Regions from separate parts of the Streptomyces sp. NPDC051320 genome, predicted to be linked through region 1. Evidence: riboswitches for the same ligand, from Rfam matches in the RefSeq annotation. Region 1 holds a riboswitch; each other region holds the start of a gene.
What was found. A riboswitch is a leader RNA that binds a small molecule or an ion and turns the genes downstream of it on or off. The one in region 1 is predicted to bind thiamine pyrophosphate.
Positions count from the first base shown of each region.

Region 2: it holds a riboswitch for thiamine pyrophosphate, as region 1 does, so the genes downstream of both, thiC (phosphomethylpyrimidine synthase ThiC) here and AB0M87_RS14035 (cytosine permease) in region 1, are expected to answer to the same signal.
Region 3: it holds a riboswitch for thiamine pyrophosphate, as region 1 does, so the genes downstream of both, thiO (glycine oxidase ThiO) here and AB0M87_RS14035 (cytosine permease) in region 1, are expected to answer to the same signal.

Region 1 covers NZ_JBFBAL010000005.1:278,276-283,457, forward strand. Annotated here, with positions in the region: gene AB0M87_RS14020 (GtrA family protein) at 1-110, opposite strand, end outside; gene AB0M87_RS14025 (TetR/AcrR family transcriptional regulator) at 290-874, shown strand; gene AB0M87_RS14030 (GDSL-type esterase/lipase family protein) at 942-2,135, shown strand; gene AB0M87_RS14035 (cytosine permease) at 2,107-3,507, opposite strand; TPP riboswitch at 3,499-3,593, opposite strand; gene AB0M87_RS14040 (beta-L-arabinofuranosidase domain-containing protein) at 3,936-5,182, shown strand, end outside.
Region 2 covers NZ_JBFBAL010000007.1:213,970-219,151, forward strand. Annotated here, with positions in the region: gene AB0M87_RS17770 (DUF5326 family protein) at 1-129, shown strand, start outside; gene AB0M87_RS17775 (helix-turn-helix domain-containing protein) at 274-1,011, shown strand; gene AB0M87_RS17780 (SsgA family sporulation/cell division regulator) at 1,126-1,560, shown strand; gene AB0M87_RS17785 (YibE/F family protein) at 1,587-2,924, opposite strand; TPP riboswitch at 2,993-3,117, shown strand; gene thiC (phosphomethylpyrimidine synthase ThiC) at 3,110-4,909, shown strand; gene AB0M87_RS17795 (hypothetical protein) at 4,947-5,182, opposite strand, start outside.
Region 3 covers NZ_JBFBAL010000010.1:8,012-13,193, forward strand. Annotated here, with positions in the region: gene pknB (Stk1 family PASTA domain-containing Ser/Thr kinase) at 1-105, opposite strand, end outside; gene AB0M87_RS22055 (thiazole synthase) at 206-1,000, opposite strand; gene thiS (sulfur carrier protein ThiS) at 1,008-1,229, opposite strand; gene thiO (glycine oxidase ThiO) at 1,226-2,416, opposite strand; TPP riboswitch at 2,414-2,527, opposite strand; gene AB0M87_RS22070 (FAD-dependent oxidoreductase) at 2,723-3,937, shown strand; gene AB0M87_RS22075 (Rv2175c family DNA-binding protein) at 3,990-4,355, shown strand; gene thiE (thiamine phosphate synthase) at 4,478-5,164, shown strand.

The sequences.
Region 1 (5,182 bases):
TTGAAGAAGACAAGATTGACGATGACCCCCGCGCCACCGACCGCGCCGAATTTCGCGACTTCTTGAGTGAGCTCCCCGGCCGAAGAATGCGGTGCTTGACGTTCGCGCATACGAGTCAACCTCCGTGGTTCGGCGGTCAACAACTCAGTTCAGCTTTCGTGTCAACCATGCACCACCTGCCCGGAATCAACAATTTTGACCCAATCCGTGCTGGTGGACGGGTCGTGATAGGCTAGTGCCTAATCCTATTAGGTAGTACCCTAGTGGCTGAAGCCGAACGAGGAGGGTGATGGCGCGCGCAGGGCTTACTCCGAAGCGCCTGACCGAGGCTGGAGCGGAACTGGCCGACGAGGTCGGCTTCGACCAGGTGACCGTCTCGGAGCTGGCCAGACGGTTCGACGTCAAGGTCGCGAGTCTGTACTCGCACCTCAAGAACTCGCAGGACCTCAGGACCAGGATCGCCCTGCTGGCCCTGGAGGAACTCGCAGACAGAGGCGCCGCCGCCCTGGCCGGGCGGGCAGGCAAGGACGCCCTGATGGCCTTCGCGAACGTCTACCGCGACTATGCCCGGGAACACCCCGGCCGCTATGCCGCCGCCCAGTTGAGACTCGACCCGCAGACAGCAGCCGACAGCGCCGGTGGCAGGCACGCACGGATGACGCGGGCGATCCTGCGCGGTTATGACCTGGTGGAGCCCGAACAGACCCACGCGGTCCGGCTGCTGGGCAGTGTCTTCCACGGCTACGTCAGCTTGGAGATGCAGGGCGGGTTCAGCCACAGCGCCCCCGACGCGCAGGAAACCTGGTCTCGGGTCCTGGACGCCCTGGATGCCCTGCTGCGGAATTGGCCCGCCCCTGACCCGTCGACGTTTTGATCAGCAGACGGCTTCGACCCACAGACGACTTCGACCCACAGACCGCTTCGATCAACAGGACGAGAACATGCACACCAAGGCCGAGTGGATCACCACGCCCGTCACCGCCGAGCTCCTGCGCGGCTGCCTCGACGTGGAGCACACCGCTCATGGCGTGCTGCCGCACCGGTTGCCGGCGCACGCCCGGGCCCAATGCGCCGACGGGCAGCTGGCGATGGCGGAATCCCAGCCCTCCGGCGTACGGCTGATCTTCCGCACCCGGGCCACCGCCCTCGAGCTGGATACGCTGCCCACCAAGCGGGTCTACGCAGGCGCCCCGCCCCGCCCGGACGGCGTGTACGACCTGCTCGTCGACGGCCGCCTCATCGAACAGGCCTGCGTCGCCGGCGGCAACACCCTGACCATCGACATGACCACCGGAAAGACCGAGACCCGGCCCGGCCCGGTCGGCACCCTGCGCTTCACCGGGCTGTCCGACGACATGAAGGACGTCGAGATCTGGCTGCCGCACAACGAGACCACCGAACTCGTCGCCCTGCGCACCGACGCCCCCGTCGAGCCCGCACCGCCGGGGAACCGCCGGGTGTGGCTGCACCACGGCAGCTCGATCAGCCACGGCTCCGACGCCGCGAGTCCCACCACCACCTGGCCCGCGCTCGCCGCCTCCCTCGGCGGCGTGGACCTGGTGAACCTGGGCCTGGGCGGCAGCGCTCTGCTCGACCCGTTCACCGCCCGAGCCATGCGCGACACCGCTGCGGATCTGATCAGCGTCAAGATCGGCATCAACCTGGTCAACGCCGACCTGATGCGCCTTCGCGCCTTCGGCCCAGCCGTCCACGGCTTCCTCGACACCATCCGGGACGGGCACCCGACCGCACCCTTGCTGGTCGTTTCGCCCATCTTCTGCCCGATCCACGAGGACACCCCCGGGCCGGCCGCACCGGACTTCAGCAACCTCGGCGACGGAAGGCTTCAGTTCAAGGCCATGGGCGATCCGGCGGAACGCGCGAGCGGGAAGTTGACGCTCAACGTCATCCGGGCCGAGCTGGCCCGGATCGTGGCACAGCGGGCGGGGGAGGACCCGAACCTCTACTACCTCGACGGTCGGGACCTCTACGGCGAAACGGACTCCGCCGACCTGCCGCTGCCCGACCAGCTCCACCCGGACGCCGCCACACATCGCTGCATCGGCGAACGCTTCGCCGCTTTGGCCTTCGCCCGCGGCGGCTCGTTCAGCCGACGGTCCGGCGGCGCAGTCTGAGGGGCGCGTAGACGACGAGCGCACCGAGGAACGCCGCGTAGTAGGCGAGGTCGGCACCGTGCAGTGCGGCAGCCACCGGGCCCGTGTAGAGGCCGGTGTTCATGAACGGAACCGCTGCGGCGAAGGCGGCGCAGAAGGCCACCAGTGCCGCCCGGCCGGACGGGGAACGATTGCTCCCGGTGGTCAGGCCCACCGGCGCACCCGTCCGCGCCCGGGCGAGCCAGTCCACCAGCACGACGGCCACGAAGCCCGGAATCCAGTAGCCGACGAACAACAGCACGTTCTGGAACCGGGCCGCGGTGTCGGCGGCATGCATCCACAGCACCAGCGGGAAGCCGAGTACGGCGGCGATAACCGCCGCGAGCGGACGCGGGACGCGCAAGCCGATGGTCTGCAGAGCGAGCGAGCCGCTGTAGTCGTTCATCGCATTGCTGCACAGGGCGGCGAGCGCCACGGCCAACAGCCCCAGTCCGCCGAGTACACCGCCACCCAGCAACGCGTCGACACCCCGCGCGGTCTGGTCCGTAAAGACCGACGCCCCCCACAGACCGAGCGTCTGCACGGCGACGAAGGACACACTGACGCCGAGCAGCGTGTACCAGAACATCCGCGGGCGGGACGTGCTGCGCGGCAGGTAACGGCTGAAATCGCTGGCGTACGGCGCCCACGACAGCGCCAGACTCAGAGCGATCGTGCTGGTCAGGACGAACGCACCAACACGGTCGGCCCCATGGACGCTGCCGGCGGCCGCGGGGTGGGCGCTGTGCGGGAGCCTGACGGCCAGGGCGATGAACGCGGCAGCGAGCACGAAGGTCATCAGCTTCTGCAGCCGGTGAATGGCCTCGTATCCCAGCACACCGAGCGCCCCCTGCCCCACCATCATCACCAGCACACCCAGCCAGAACGGCCAGCCGCAGAGACGGGCCAGTGCGTCCCCGCCGAACAGTCCGATCAGCGCGTCCCAGGCCACCGAGGACAGCCACTGCAGTAGCCCCGGCACCGCCACGGACCGGCCGAACGCGAGCCGGGCCAGCGGGAGTTGACCCGCGCCGGTCCGACTTCCCCAGGTACCGAGGTACGCGGTGGGAACAGCACCGACGAGGGTGCCCAGCACCACGGCAAGCAGCGCGGTGGGCAAGTCCAGGCCGAGCGCGATTCCCACGGTGCCGGTGAACACACCGGTCATGGTCAGATTCGGAGCGAACCATACGGTGAACAGCCGCCCAGGACCGCCATAGCGATGGTGCTCCGGCACCGGCGTGATACCGCGCGCCTCGACACGCAGGTCGCCGGGCGCGGCAGGCATCCGGCCGTCGAAGACGGAGCGCGAGCCGGTGTCCGGCGTGCCGCTGGGAGCAGGTGGAAATGACATGTCTGACATCCCTCCGCCAGTGCTAACTGGTTCAGGTTCGGCGGGTGTGATCTCAGCCCCTGGGCGGGGCACCCCGTGTCCGGTACGCCGGTCAGGCTAACGTGCCGCGCCAAGACCTCTGCGCGGAGGGTGTGTCTCGTGCGCCCGTGGTGGGCTGGGGCGCTATGCCCGGGCGAGGGCAACGCCGGACGCGATAAGGGCAGTTGGGAACCGAAGTGGGTCTGCGTCAGGCGTTGACGACCATGTTCGGGGATCCTATGGTCTCCTCGTCCGAAGTTACGTTCATTGTTCGATATAACGAACGCTGAGTGTGCGAGGAGACCGCCGTGAGCCGCATCGACGAACCAACCCCCGCCCCCACCCGGAACCTCGGCCCGCTGGGCAGACGGCATTTCATCGCGACCGCCGCCACCGGCGCCGCGGCCGCGATGCTCACTGCAAACAGCGCCGGTACAGCGCAGGCGAGTGCCTCCCGTGCCGACGTCCACGCCCGGCCCGCACCGGCGAGCGACAGCACCAGCCACCCGTTCCCGCTCGACGCCGTGACCCTGCTCCCGAGCGCCTTCCGCGACAATCAGTCGCGTAACACCGCCTATCTCCACTTCGTGGACATCGACCGGTTGCTGCACACCTTCCGCCGCAACGTCGGCCTGGCGAGCAGCGCACAGCCATGCGGCGGATGGGAGGCCCCGGACGTCGAACTGCGTGGCCACAGCACCGGCCATCTGCTCTCCGGCCTCGCCCTCACCTACGCCAACACGGGGGACCGGGCGCTGCGCGACAAGGGCCGCGAGCTGGTCGCCGCGCTCGCCGAATGCCAGGCCGCGTCCCCGCAGGCCGGATACGGCACCGGGTACCTGTCGGCGTTCCCGGAGAGCTTCTTCGACCGCCTCGAGGCCGGAACCGGCGTCTGGGCGCCGTACTACACGATCCACAAGATCATGGCGGGTCTCCTCGAGCAGTACCGCTCCGCGGGCAGTGAGCAGGCCCTCGATGTCGTGCTGCGCCAGGCCGCCTGGGTGGACGCGCGTACGGCCGAACTCAGCTACCAGCACATGCAGCAGGTGCTGGAAACCGAGTTCGGTGGCATGAATGACGTGCTCGCCGACCTGTACACGGTCACCGGCGACGCGACGTGGCTGAAGGTCGCCGAGCGGTTCACCCATGCCGCCGTCTTCGATCCGCTCGCGAAGAACGACGACCGGCTCGCCGGACTGCACGCCAACACCCAGATACCGAAGATGGTCGGTGCGATGCGGCTCTGGGAGGAAGGGCTGAGCGACCGGTACCGCACCATCGCCGAGAACTTCTGGCAGATCGTCACGGACCACCACACGTATGTCATCGGCGGCAACAGTAATGGCGAGGCGTTCCACGAACCGGACGCCATCGCCTCTCAGCTGTCCAACACCTGCTGCGAGAACTGCAACAGCTACAACATGCTCAAGCTCACCCGGCTGATGCACTTCCGCGCACCCGAGCGGACCGATCTGCTCGACTACTACGAGCGCACTCTGTTCAATCAGATGCTCGGAGAACAGGACCCGGACTCCGCGCACGGCTTCAATATCTATTACACCGGCCTGGTACCGGGAGCCTTCAAGCAGCAGCCGTCTTTCATGGGCACCGACCCGAACGCCTACTCCACGGACTACGACAACTTCTCCTGCGACCA
Region 2 (5,182 bases), on a different contig from region 1:
ATCGCGACCGTGGTCGGCTTCGTGATCGGTCTGCTCTTCAAGCTGTTGGTCTTCGTCGCCATCGTGGGTGGCCTCATCTACGTCGTACGCAAGTTCACTTCTTCGTCGTCCTCACGCGGCGACTGGTGAGTCGCGGCGGCAGCCGGCCTCCGCTGAGCGGCCGGGGTCGGCGAACCGTCCCGCTCCGGTGACGGCAGTGGCTAAAGTGGGGCATCTCTGCCGCTTCTTGGGGATGACCGCTTGGCCACGACACCTCGACCAGTTGTTCCGACACTGATCGCTTCGGTGCAGAGGGCGCTCCGACTGCTGGAGGCGGTGGGCGCCCATCCTGACGGCGCCCCGGCCAAGCAGCTGGCTCGAGAAGCCGGACTTCCGCTGCCCACCGCGTACCACCTGCTGCGCACGCTCACCCACGAGGGCTACCTGCGCCGGGAGAGCGGTGTTTTCGTGCCCGGAGCGGCTGCCGAGCGGCTGGGCGGTGACGGGGCGGTCCACAGCGGCCACGCCACGCTGGTGGATTCGCTGACTTACTGGCGTGACTCGCTGGGTGTCGCGGTGTATTTCGCGGTCTACCGCGACGGTGAAATCGAACTTGTCGCGATCGCCGACACCCCCGCCACGCCCGCCGTCGAGGAGTGGGCGGACTTCCGGGAAACGGGTCATGCTCACGCGGTGGGGCAGTGTCTGCTGAGCCAGCTCGACGAGGCGTCCCGCAAAGATCATCTGGATCGCTATCCGGTGCAGCCGCTGACCCCGTATTCGGTGCGTGACCGGCGCGTCCTGCTGGAGCGGCTGGCCGCGGTCGAGCGGATGCAGCCGGTGGTTGAGCACCAGGAGTACGCCCTCGGAACCGTCTGTGCGGCCATCCCGGTCACCGCGGGATCGGCTGCCGCCACCGTGGCCATTTCCATACCTGTGAACCAGAGAGAACAGTTGCAGTCAGTAGTCGAACAGTTACGGTGTGAAGTCGGAGCTCTGCTTCATTCCTTAGTGTTCTCTATCAGTATCTGAAATATCACTCCTTGTGATCCGCTAGCGCTTACAGCACGATTACGTCAAGACGGTTGCGGGGCACAGTCCCGGCCATCTCGTGATCCAACACGGCGTCTACTGCGGGGTAGGGACATGCGCGAATTGGTCCAGGCAGAGGTCATGATGAGCTTCCTCGTCTCCGAGGAGCTCTCCTTCCGTATCCCGGTGGAACTCTGCTACGACGTCACCGACCCCTATGCGATCCGGATGACCTTCCATCTGCCCGGAGACGCCCCGGTGACCTGGACGTTCAGCCGCGAGCTGCTGCTCGACGGCATCAACGCCCCGACCGGTGAGGGTGATGTGCACGTATCGCCCAGCGAGCCTGCCGGGCTTTCCGACACACACATCCGGCTCCAGGTCGGCGCCGACCGCGCTCTCTTCCGGGCCGGCAGTGCGCCGCTGGTGGCCTTTCTCGACCGTACGGACAAGCTGGTACCCCTCGGACAGGAACACACCCTGCGCCATTTCGACGGCAGCCTCGACGACGCGCTCGGCCGGATTCTGGCCGAGGAGAACGCGGGGTAGGCCGAGCCGCCCCGCTGTCCCTTGCCTCAGTGCCTGCGGCGGTGCCCCCCACCGCCCCGCGGCACACGCGCCGGAGCAGCGTCACCGCGGTTCGGCCGGTCGGCCGCGACCACGAGCGCCGCGAGCGCCGTGGTCACCGGGACGGAGGCGACCAGGCCGATCGAGCCGACCAGAGTCCTGACGATCTCCTGCGCCACCAGTTCGGCATTGGCCACTGTGCCCACGCTGCTCTGCGCGATGGAGAACATCAGCAGCAGGGGGAGCGCCGCACCCGCGTATGCCAGGACCAGCGTGTTCACCACGGACGCGATGTGGTCACGGCCGATCCGGATACCGGCCCGGTAGAGCCCGCGGGCGCTCATGGTGGGATCGGCCTGGTGAAGTTCCCATACGGCTGAGGTTTGCGTGACCGTTACGTCGTCCAGCACGCCCAGCGAGCCGATGATGATGCCGGCCAGCAGCAGCCCGCTCATACTGATGTGCGGATACAGGCCGTGGATGAGACCGGTGCTGTCGTCCGTATTGCCGGACAGACTCGCCCACCCGGTGAACAGTGAGCCGAGCAGGCCGATCAGCAACAGCGAGACCAGGGTGCCGATGACGGCGACAGAGGTACGGGCGCTGAGCCCGTGGCAGGTGTAGAGCGCGATCAGCATGATCGCGCTCGCCCCCACCACCGCGACGATCAGCGGATCCGACCCGTGCAGGATGGCGGGCAGGATGAACAGCGTCAGCACGGCGAAGCTGACGACCAGTGCGACCAGGGCCATCGCCCCCCGCATCCTGCCCACCACGACCACCACCAGCGCGAAGACCCCGGCGAGCAGGGCCATCGGGAGCTTCCGGTCCACATCGGACACCGAATACTGCAGGTCGTGCGGTGCGTCGGGCGCGTACGCCACCACCACTCCCTGCCCCTGGTGCAGTTGCCGTGGTGCGTCCGGCTGGACGATCTCGGTGAAGATCCTGCCCTTGTCCCTGCCGGTCTCCACCTCGACCTTCGCCTTCCTGCACTCCCCTGTTGACGTGCCCGCCTCCGCGCCGGTGGCGGGATCTCCGGTGGTGGAGTCTCCGGTGGTCGATGTCTGACTGGCATGCACGTCCTTGCAGTCCACAGCGGTGAGGGCGACCACTCGTGCTTGCTGCGTCTGCCGGTCGAAGCCGACTCCGGTGCGTGCGTGCGGCGGCGCGCCGCCGGGCCAGAGCACGAGGAGGCCGACGATCACCGCTGCGGAGAAGGGGATCAGCACGGCCGCGATGACCTTGCGGAGGTGCTTGGACACCGGAGCCGCGGGGCCATGGCTGTGCGTGTGCCCGGCGGGATGGCCGGATGTCCGGTCGGGCGGATCCAGGAGCGAGGTCACTGCCGGATCATCGCAAGAAGAGAGGCCCTCTGTTCAGCAGGCCCGGCAGGGCGCTAGCGTGGGGGCACCTTTGCACACGCGGGAGCTCGGAGCACCGGGCTGAGAGGGCGCTGACCAGCAATCGCTGCAGCTGCGCCGACCGCCGAACCTGTTACCGGGTAATGCCGGCGTAGGGAGTAGGTCTGATGACCACAGTGGACGCACACACGCCTGCCAACGACAGCAACGAGCGCAAGCCCGGCTGGCACAAGGGGTATGTCCCGGGCCCGGAGGGCTCGAGGGCCGACCTCAGGGTGCCGGTCCGGCAGGTACACCTCACCAACGGGCAGCACGTGACGCTGTACGACACGTCAGGTCCGTACACCGACCCCACCGTTGAGACGGATGTACGCCGTGGGCTGGCCCCGCTGCGGGAGAGCTGGATCATCGGCCGGGGCGACACCGAGGAATACGCGGGACGCCCGGTCCGTCCCGAGGACGACGGACTCAAGCACACGTCGCCGCGCGGTGGCCTGCTCCGTGGCGGAGACGGTGATCTGCGCGGACTCGACGCGGTCTTCCCGGGCCGGCCGCGGCAGCCCAGGCGGGGCCGCGACGGCCGCGCGGTGAGCCAGCTCGCGTACGCCAAACGCGGGGAGATCTCCCCGGAGATGGAGTACGTCGCGGTCCGCGAGAACGTCTCCCCCGAGGTTGTCCGGGAGGAGATCGCGGCCGGCCGGGCCGTGCTCCCGGTCAACGTCAACCATCCGGAGATCGAGCCGATGATCATCGGCAAGCGATTCCTGGTGAAGGTCAACGCCAACATCGGTAACTCCGCGGTCACTTCCTCCATCGAGGAAGAGGTGGACAAGATGACCTGGGCCACCAAGTGGGGCGCCGACACCGTCATGGACCTGTCCACCGGACGCAATATCCACACCACCCGTGAATGGGTGCTGCGCAACTCCCCGGTCCCGATCGGGACGGTGCCCCTCTACCAGGCACTGGAGAAGGTCGACGGCCGGGCCGAGGAACTGACCTGGGAGATCTACAAGGACACCGTCATCGAGCAGGCCGAACAGGGTGTCGACTACATGACGGTGCATGCCGGCGTGCGGCTGGCGTATGTGCCGCTCACCGCGCGCCGCAAGACCGGGATCGTCTCACGCGGCGGATCGATCATGGCCGCCTGGTGCCTGGCGCACCACAAGGAGTCGTTCCTCTACGAGAACTTCGAGGAGCTCTCCGACATCCTCGCCTCCTACGACGTGACCTACTCGCTCGGCGACGGACTACGGCCCGGGTCGATCGCGGACGCCAACGACGAGGCGCAGTTCGCTGAGCTCCGCACGCTCGGGGAGCTCAACACGATCGCCAAGCGGCATGACGTCCAGACGATGATCGAGGGCCCGGGACACGTCCCGATGCACAAGATCAAGGAGAACATCGATCTCCAGCAGGAGATCTGTGAGGAGGCCCCGTTCTACACCCTGGGACCGCTCACCACGGATGTGGCGCCGGCCTACGACCACATCACCTCCGGCATCGGGGCCGCGATGATCGCCTGGTGGGGCACGGCGATGCTCTGCTACGTCACGCCGAAGGAGCACCTGGGCCTGCCCAACCGGGACGACGTGAAGACCGGCGTCATCACCTACAAGATCGCCGCTCATGCGGCGGACCTCGCCAAGGGGCACCCCGGCGCGCAGGAGTGGGACGACGCGTTGTCGGACGCCCGCTTCGAGTTCCGGTGGGAGGACCAGTTCAATCTGGCTCTCGACCCGGACACCGCACGGGAGTTCCACGACGAGACGCTGCCCGCCGAGCCGGCGAAGACCGCGCACTTCTGCTCCATGTGCGGGCCGAAGTTCTGTTCGATGAAGATCTCTCAGGACATCCGCCGGGAACACGGCGGCAGTCAGGAGGAGATCGAGTCGGGGATGGCGGAGAAGTCCCGGGAGTTCGCCGCGAGCGGCAACCGCGTCTATCTGCCGATCGCCGACTGACACGGGAGGTCCGCGCCCCGCACGCCGGCCGGAGAAATCACTCCGGCCGGTGCTCGGGCCCCCCGAAGTCCGGACTGGTGAAGTCCGGGCTGGTGAAACTGGGGCGCTGCAGTTCGTCACCGTCCCCGGGACTGGCGTAGTCGGGCCTGCTGTAGCCGAGGTCGGGCATACGGCCCGCGGACCGGCGCGGTACCGGAGTCACCGGATCCGTGCCCGGGTCGGCGAGAGCCTCGCGCAGGAACGGCAGAATGCCCCGTTCCAGCAGAGCGTGGC
Region 3 (5,182 bases), on a different contig from region 1:
GGCCCGGTAGACCGTGGCCATGCCACCGACGGCGATACGTGCCTCCACGCGGTAGCGGCCGTCCAGCAGCTGCCCGACGAGGGGGTCCTTGAGGGTCGTGTCCACGAAGCGAGTGTACGAGCTGGGGGTGACAGGGTTCGGATGGCCGGGAGGCTGGAGCGGGACTGAAGCCGAGCTGTGACAGCGCGGCTCCCGGAGCCCGGCCTCAGAACGCCGGCCGCTCCGGATCCAGCGCGGCCCGCCCCTCACCCGGCGAGGAAGCACGGGCGAAGTGCCGCCGAGGAATCCGCCCGGCCCGATACGCCAGCCTTCCCGCCTCCACCCCCCGGCGCATCGCCTCGGCCATCAGTTCGGGCTCCTGCGCCCGGGTCACCGCGGAGGCCAGCATCACCGCGGCGCAGCCCAGCTCCATCGCCAGGGCCGCATCCGAGGCCGTGCCGGCGCCCGCGTCGAGGATGACCGGTACGCGTGCCTGTTCCACGATCAGCTGGAAGTTGTGCGGGTTGCGGATGCCGAGGCCGGAGCCGATGGGGGAGCCGAGCGGCATGACCGCCGCGCAGCCGACGTCCTCCAGCCGACGGGCGAGCACCGGGTCGTCGTTGGTGTACGGGAGGACCGTGAAGCCGTCGTCCACCAGCGTCTCGGCGGCGTCGAGCAGTTCGACCGGGTCCGGCAGCAGGGTGTGCTCGTCCGCGATCACCTCCAGCTTGATCCAGTCGGTGGACAGCGCCTCGCGGGCGAGCCGCGCGGTCAGCACCGCCTCACCCGCCGTGAAACAGCCCGCCGTGTTCGGCAGCACCCGGACGGAGAGCTTTTCCAGCACGGAGAGGACCGAGCCCTGGACGGTGGGGTCGAGGCGGCGCATCGCGACCGTGGTCAGTTCGGTGCCCGATGCGATCAGCGAGCGCTCCAGTACCTCGAGACTCGGCGCACCACCGGTGCCCATGATCAGGCGGGACGAGAACGTGCAGTCGGCGATGGACAGGAGATCGTCTGCCATATCGGGGTCAGCCTCCTTGGACTGCGGTGAGGATTTCGACGCGGTCGCCGTCACCGAGCGGGGTGCTGGGCCACTGGCCACGCGGCACCACGGCCTCGTTGAGCGCGGCGGCCACTCCGGCCGGTGCCCGGGTCACGGTGGCGACCAGCAGATCGAGGGTGGTGCCCGGTGCGACGCGTTGCGCGGCACCGTTCACGGAGACCGATACGCAACCGTTCGGGGCGGTCATACGGGCTGCTCCTGCCGTGCGGGTGAGAAACGCCGTGGCGTGAAGGGGGCGGCCGCGGCGGGGAGTTCGCCGGTGGTGAGGAACTCGGCCATCACATCGCCGGTCACCGGGGTCAGCAACACGCCGTTGCGGTAGTGGCCGGTGGCCAGGTGGAGTCCGGGCAGCGCCGTCGGGCCGAGCAACGGGGCGTTGTCGGGGGACGCCGGGCGCAGACCTGCCCGGGTCTCGGTGAGTGGTAGTTCGGTGATGCCGGGGACCAGTTCATGCGCGTCGCGCAGCAGTTCGTACACGCCGCCCGCGGTGACCGTGGTGTCCCAGCCGAGCTCCTCGCTGGTGGCGCCGACGACGAGTTCGCCGTTCTCCCGCGGTACGAGATAGACGTGGCTGCCGCGCACCACCGCGCGGACCGTACGGCTGAGGAAGGGCGCGAAAGCCTTCGGCACCGTGAGCCGCAACACCTGGCCCTTCACCGGGCGGACGGGCGGCAGCACGTCGTCCGGTACCCCGGCGAGCTTCCCGCTGAGGCTGCCCGCCGCCAGCACCACCTGGCCGGCGCCGAGCGCGCCGCCGGCCGCCAGCACGACCCCGGTGGCCCGGCCCCCGCTCAGGGTCAGTTCGGAAACGCGGTCGCGCCGGAAATCCACCCCGGTCCGCTCGCACGCCGTGACCAGGGCTGCCGCGAGCCGCCGCGGGTCGATCTGGTGGTCGCCGTCCACCCTCAGACCGCCGCGCACACCGGGCGCCAGCATCGGCTCCAGACGCCGGCATTCGCGGCCGGTGAGCCACTCGGAGGCCAGCCCCGAGCGCTGCTGCAGGGCGTGCAGTTCACGCAGGTGCGCACGATCGTCGGCGTCGAGCGCGACGGCGAGCGTGCCGCAGGTGCGATAACCGAGGTCCTGGCCGGAAGCCTCCGCCAACTCGGCGGTGAACGCCGGATAACGGCGGGCGGACTCCAGATTGAGGCCGAGCAGGACCTGCTCGCCGTAGTGCAGTTCGGTGACGGCGGCCAGCATGCCGGCGGCGACCTGCGCCGCTCCGCCGCCCGGTGCCGGATCGACGACAGTGGTGCGCAGCCCGCGCTGCGCCGAGCGCCAGGCGGTGACGAGACCGATGATCCCGCCGCCGACGATCAGTACGTCCGGCAGTACGTCCGGAACCGTGTCTGCATGAGCTCTGTCCGCGTGCATGGGCGTCCAGCCCCTCCCTTCGCCGGCATGACCCGGATCAGGTTCGTACGGTCGGAGGCCGTCGCAGCCTCCCTCTCAGCCCGGTGCGCCCGGACTCCCGCGAGTGGTTTAGCTTGGCCAGCCTAACCCCAGGTTTCCGTCGGCAGTAAGACCGGCCGCCCCCCGGTGCCGGCCGGACCGAGGGGGCCGACGCTGGGCCGCGGTCCTGACGGTGTTCGGCTGACTGAAGCAACGGCTGACTGAAGCAACGGGTGAGTGAGGTAACGGGTGAGTGAGCAGAGGCACGTCGTCATCGTCGGCGCGGGCATGGCCGGAGTGCAGACCGCGGTCGCGCTGCGGGACCAGGGCTTCACCGGCGCTGTCACGCTGGTCGGCGACGAACCGCACCAGCCGTACGACAGGCCGCCGCTGTCCAAGGCCGTGCTGCTCGGCAAGGCCGACGGATCCGCCTTCGACGTGGACTTCGACGCACTCGGTGTGACCCTGCTGCTGGGGCGCGAGGTGACCGGGCTGCGGGCATCGGACCACCGACTCGACACCACGCAGGGCCCGGTGCCCTACGACGTCCTGGTCGTCGCCACCGGCGCCCGCCCGGTCACCCTGCCCGGCAGCGAGAACGTCCCCGACGTCCATCTGCTGCGCACCCTCGACGATGCGACCCGGCTGCGGGCGGTCCTGGCCGCCCGGCACGACGTGGTGGTCGTCGGGGCGGGCTGGATCGGCGCGGAGTTCGCGACGGCCGCCCGCGAAGCCGGCTGCGCGGTGACCGTCGTCGAGGCGGCCGGGCAGCCCCTGGCCGGAGCGCTGCCCGCCGGAATCGCGGCGCCCATGGCCGACTGGTACGCGGACAGTGGCGCCGAACTGCTCACGCACGCCCGGGTGTCCCGTATCGAGCCCGGCGCCGTGGTGCTGGAGTCCGGGCGCAGGCTGACCGCCGGGGCCGTGCTCGTCGGTATCGGCGCGCGGCCGGCCACCGGCTGGCTGACCGGCTCCGGAATCGAACTCGGCGCCGACGGCTCGGTCACCGCCGATGCGTGGCTGCGCAGCACGCTGCCGGGGGTGTACGCGGTCGGTGACTGCGCCTCCTTCCCGTCCCGCCGATACGGTGAGCGACTGCTGATCCACCACTGGGACAACGCTCTTCAGGGCCCCCGTACGGTGGCCGCCGACATCGTCGGCGAGGCGCCGCCGGCCTACGACCCGGTGCCGTACTTCTGGTCGGAGCAGTTCGGCCGCTTCGTCCAGTACGCGGGCCACCACCCGGCCGCCGACACCCTGATCCGGCGTGGCGACCCGTCCCCGGACTCACTCCCCGGCGCGAGCGAGGGTGCTTCCGCGGCTCCCGCCTGGTCGGTCTGCTGGCTGCGTGAGGGGCGGCTGGTCGCGCTGCTCGCCGTGGGACGGCCCAGGGACCTGGCTCAGGGACGCAGGCTGATCGAGTCGGGGGCGCCGCTGGATCCGGTGCGGGTGGCCGATCCGGGCATTGCGCTGAAGGCGTCGGTACGGCCGGCCGGGGGCTGAACGCCGTAGTCCGGGGTGCTGATTGTCGGTGCGGGATGGCAGGCTGGGTGCCGTGACCGAGATTGACGCAAACATCGATGCTCTCGTCCCCGCCTGGCTGCACCTGCCCGACATCGCCGAAATGCTCGGTGTCGAGGTGACGCGTGTCCGTCAGCTGGTCAAGGAGGGCCAGCTGATCGCCGTGCGCCGGGGTGAGAACCGCGTGCTCCAGGTGCCTGCCGCCTTCATCGACGGCAACAAGGTGGTCAAGGGCCTGTCCGGCACGCTGACCCTGCTGCGGGACGACGGCTACAGCGACGAAGAGATGCTCGAGTGGCTCTTCACTCCGGACGAGACCCTGCCGGGCACCCCCGCGCAGGCACTGAGTGAGAATCGCGGGACGGAGGTGAAGCGCCGGGCTCAGGCGCTCGCCCTCTGAGCACAGTCCGAACGCCTCGCGGTGCACGACGCCGGCGCTCCGGCGCCGTGCACCGCATGCACCGATCAGCACGCACCACCGCACCACCGCACGCTCGCACCAACGACCGGGGGGAACATCCGATGTCCACCGCACCAGCACCGCTGTCCGATGCCCGGCTGTACCTGTGCACGGACGCCCGTAAGCGGCAGGGCGATCTCCCGGAGTTCCTCGACGCCGTCCTGGCATACGGCGTGGACATCGTCCAGTTGCGTGACAAGGGCATGGAAGCCGCCGAGGAACTGGAACACCTCGAGGTCTTCGCCGACGCCTGCCGCAGGCACGGCGCCCTGCTCGCGGTGAACGACCGCGCCGATGTCGCGCACGCCATCGCCTCCGACGTACTCCACCTCGGCCAGGGCGACCTCCCGGTCCCGGCGGCCCGCCGGTTGCTGGGCCAGGACGTGCTGATCGGCCGCTCCACGCACGCCCGGTCCGAGGTGGACGCCGCAGCCGCCGAGGTGGGCGTGGACTACTTCTGTACCGGTCCTTGCTGGCCGACCCCGACCAAGCCGGGCCGGCACGCCCCCGGGCTCGACCTGGTGCGGTACGCGGCAGCGCTCACCACCGAGCGCCCCTGGTTCGCGATCGGCGGGATCGACGCGGGCAACCTCGACGAGGTGCTGGACGCGGGCGCACGCCGGGTGGTGGTCGTCCGGGCGATAACCCAGGCCGACGACCCGGCGGCAGCCTCCGCCGATCTCGCGAAGCGGATCCGCGAGCGGAGTGACGCGGGACCGTCCGAGAGTGTCCGAGGGGTGGACAAGTAACCGGCAATTCGGCCAAAT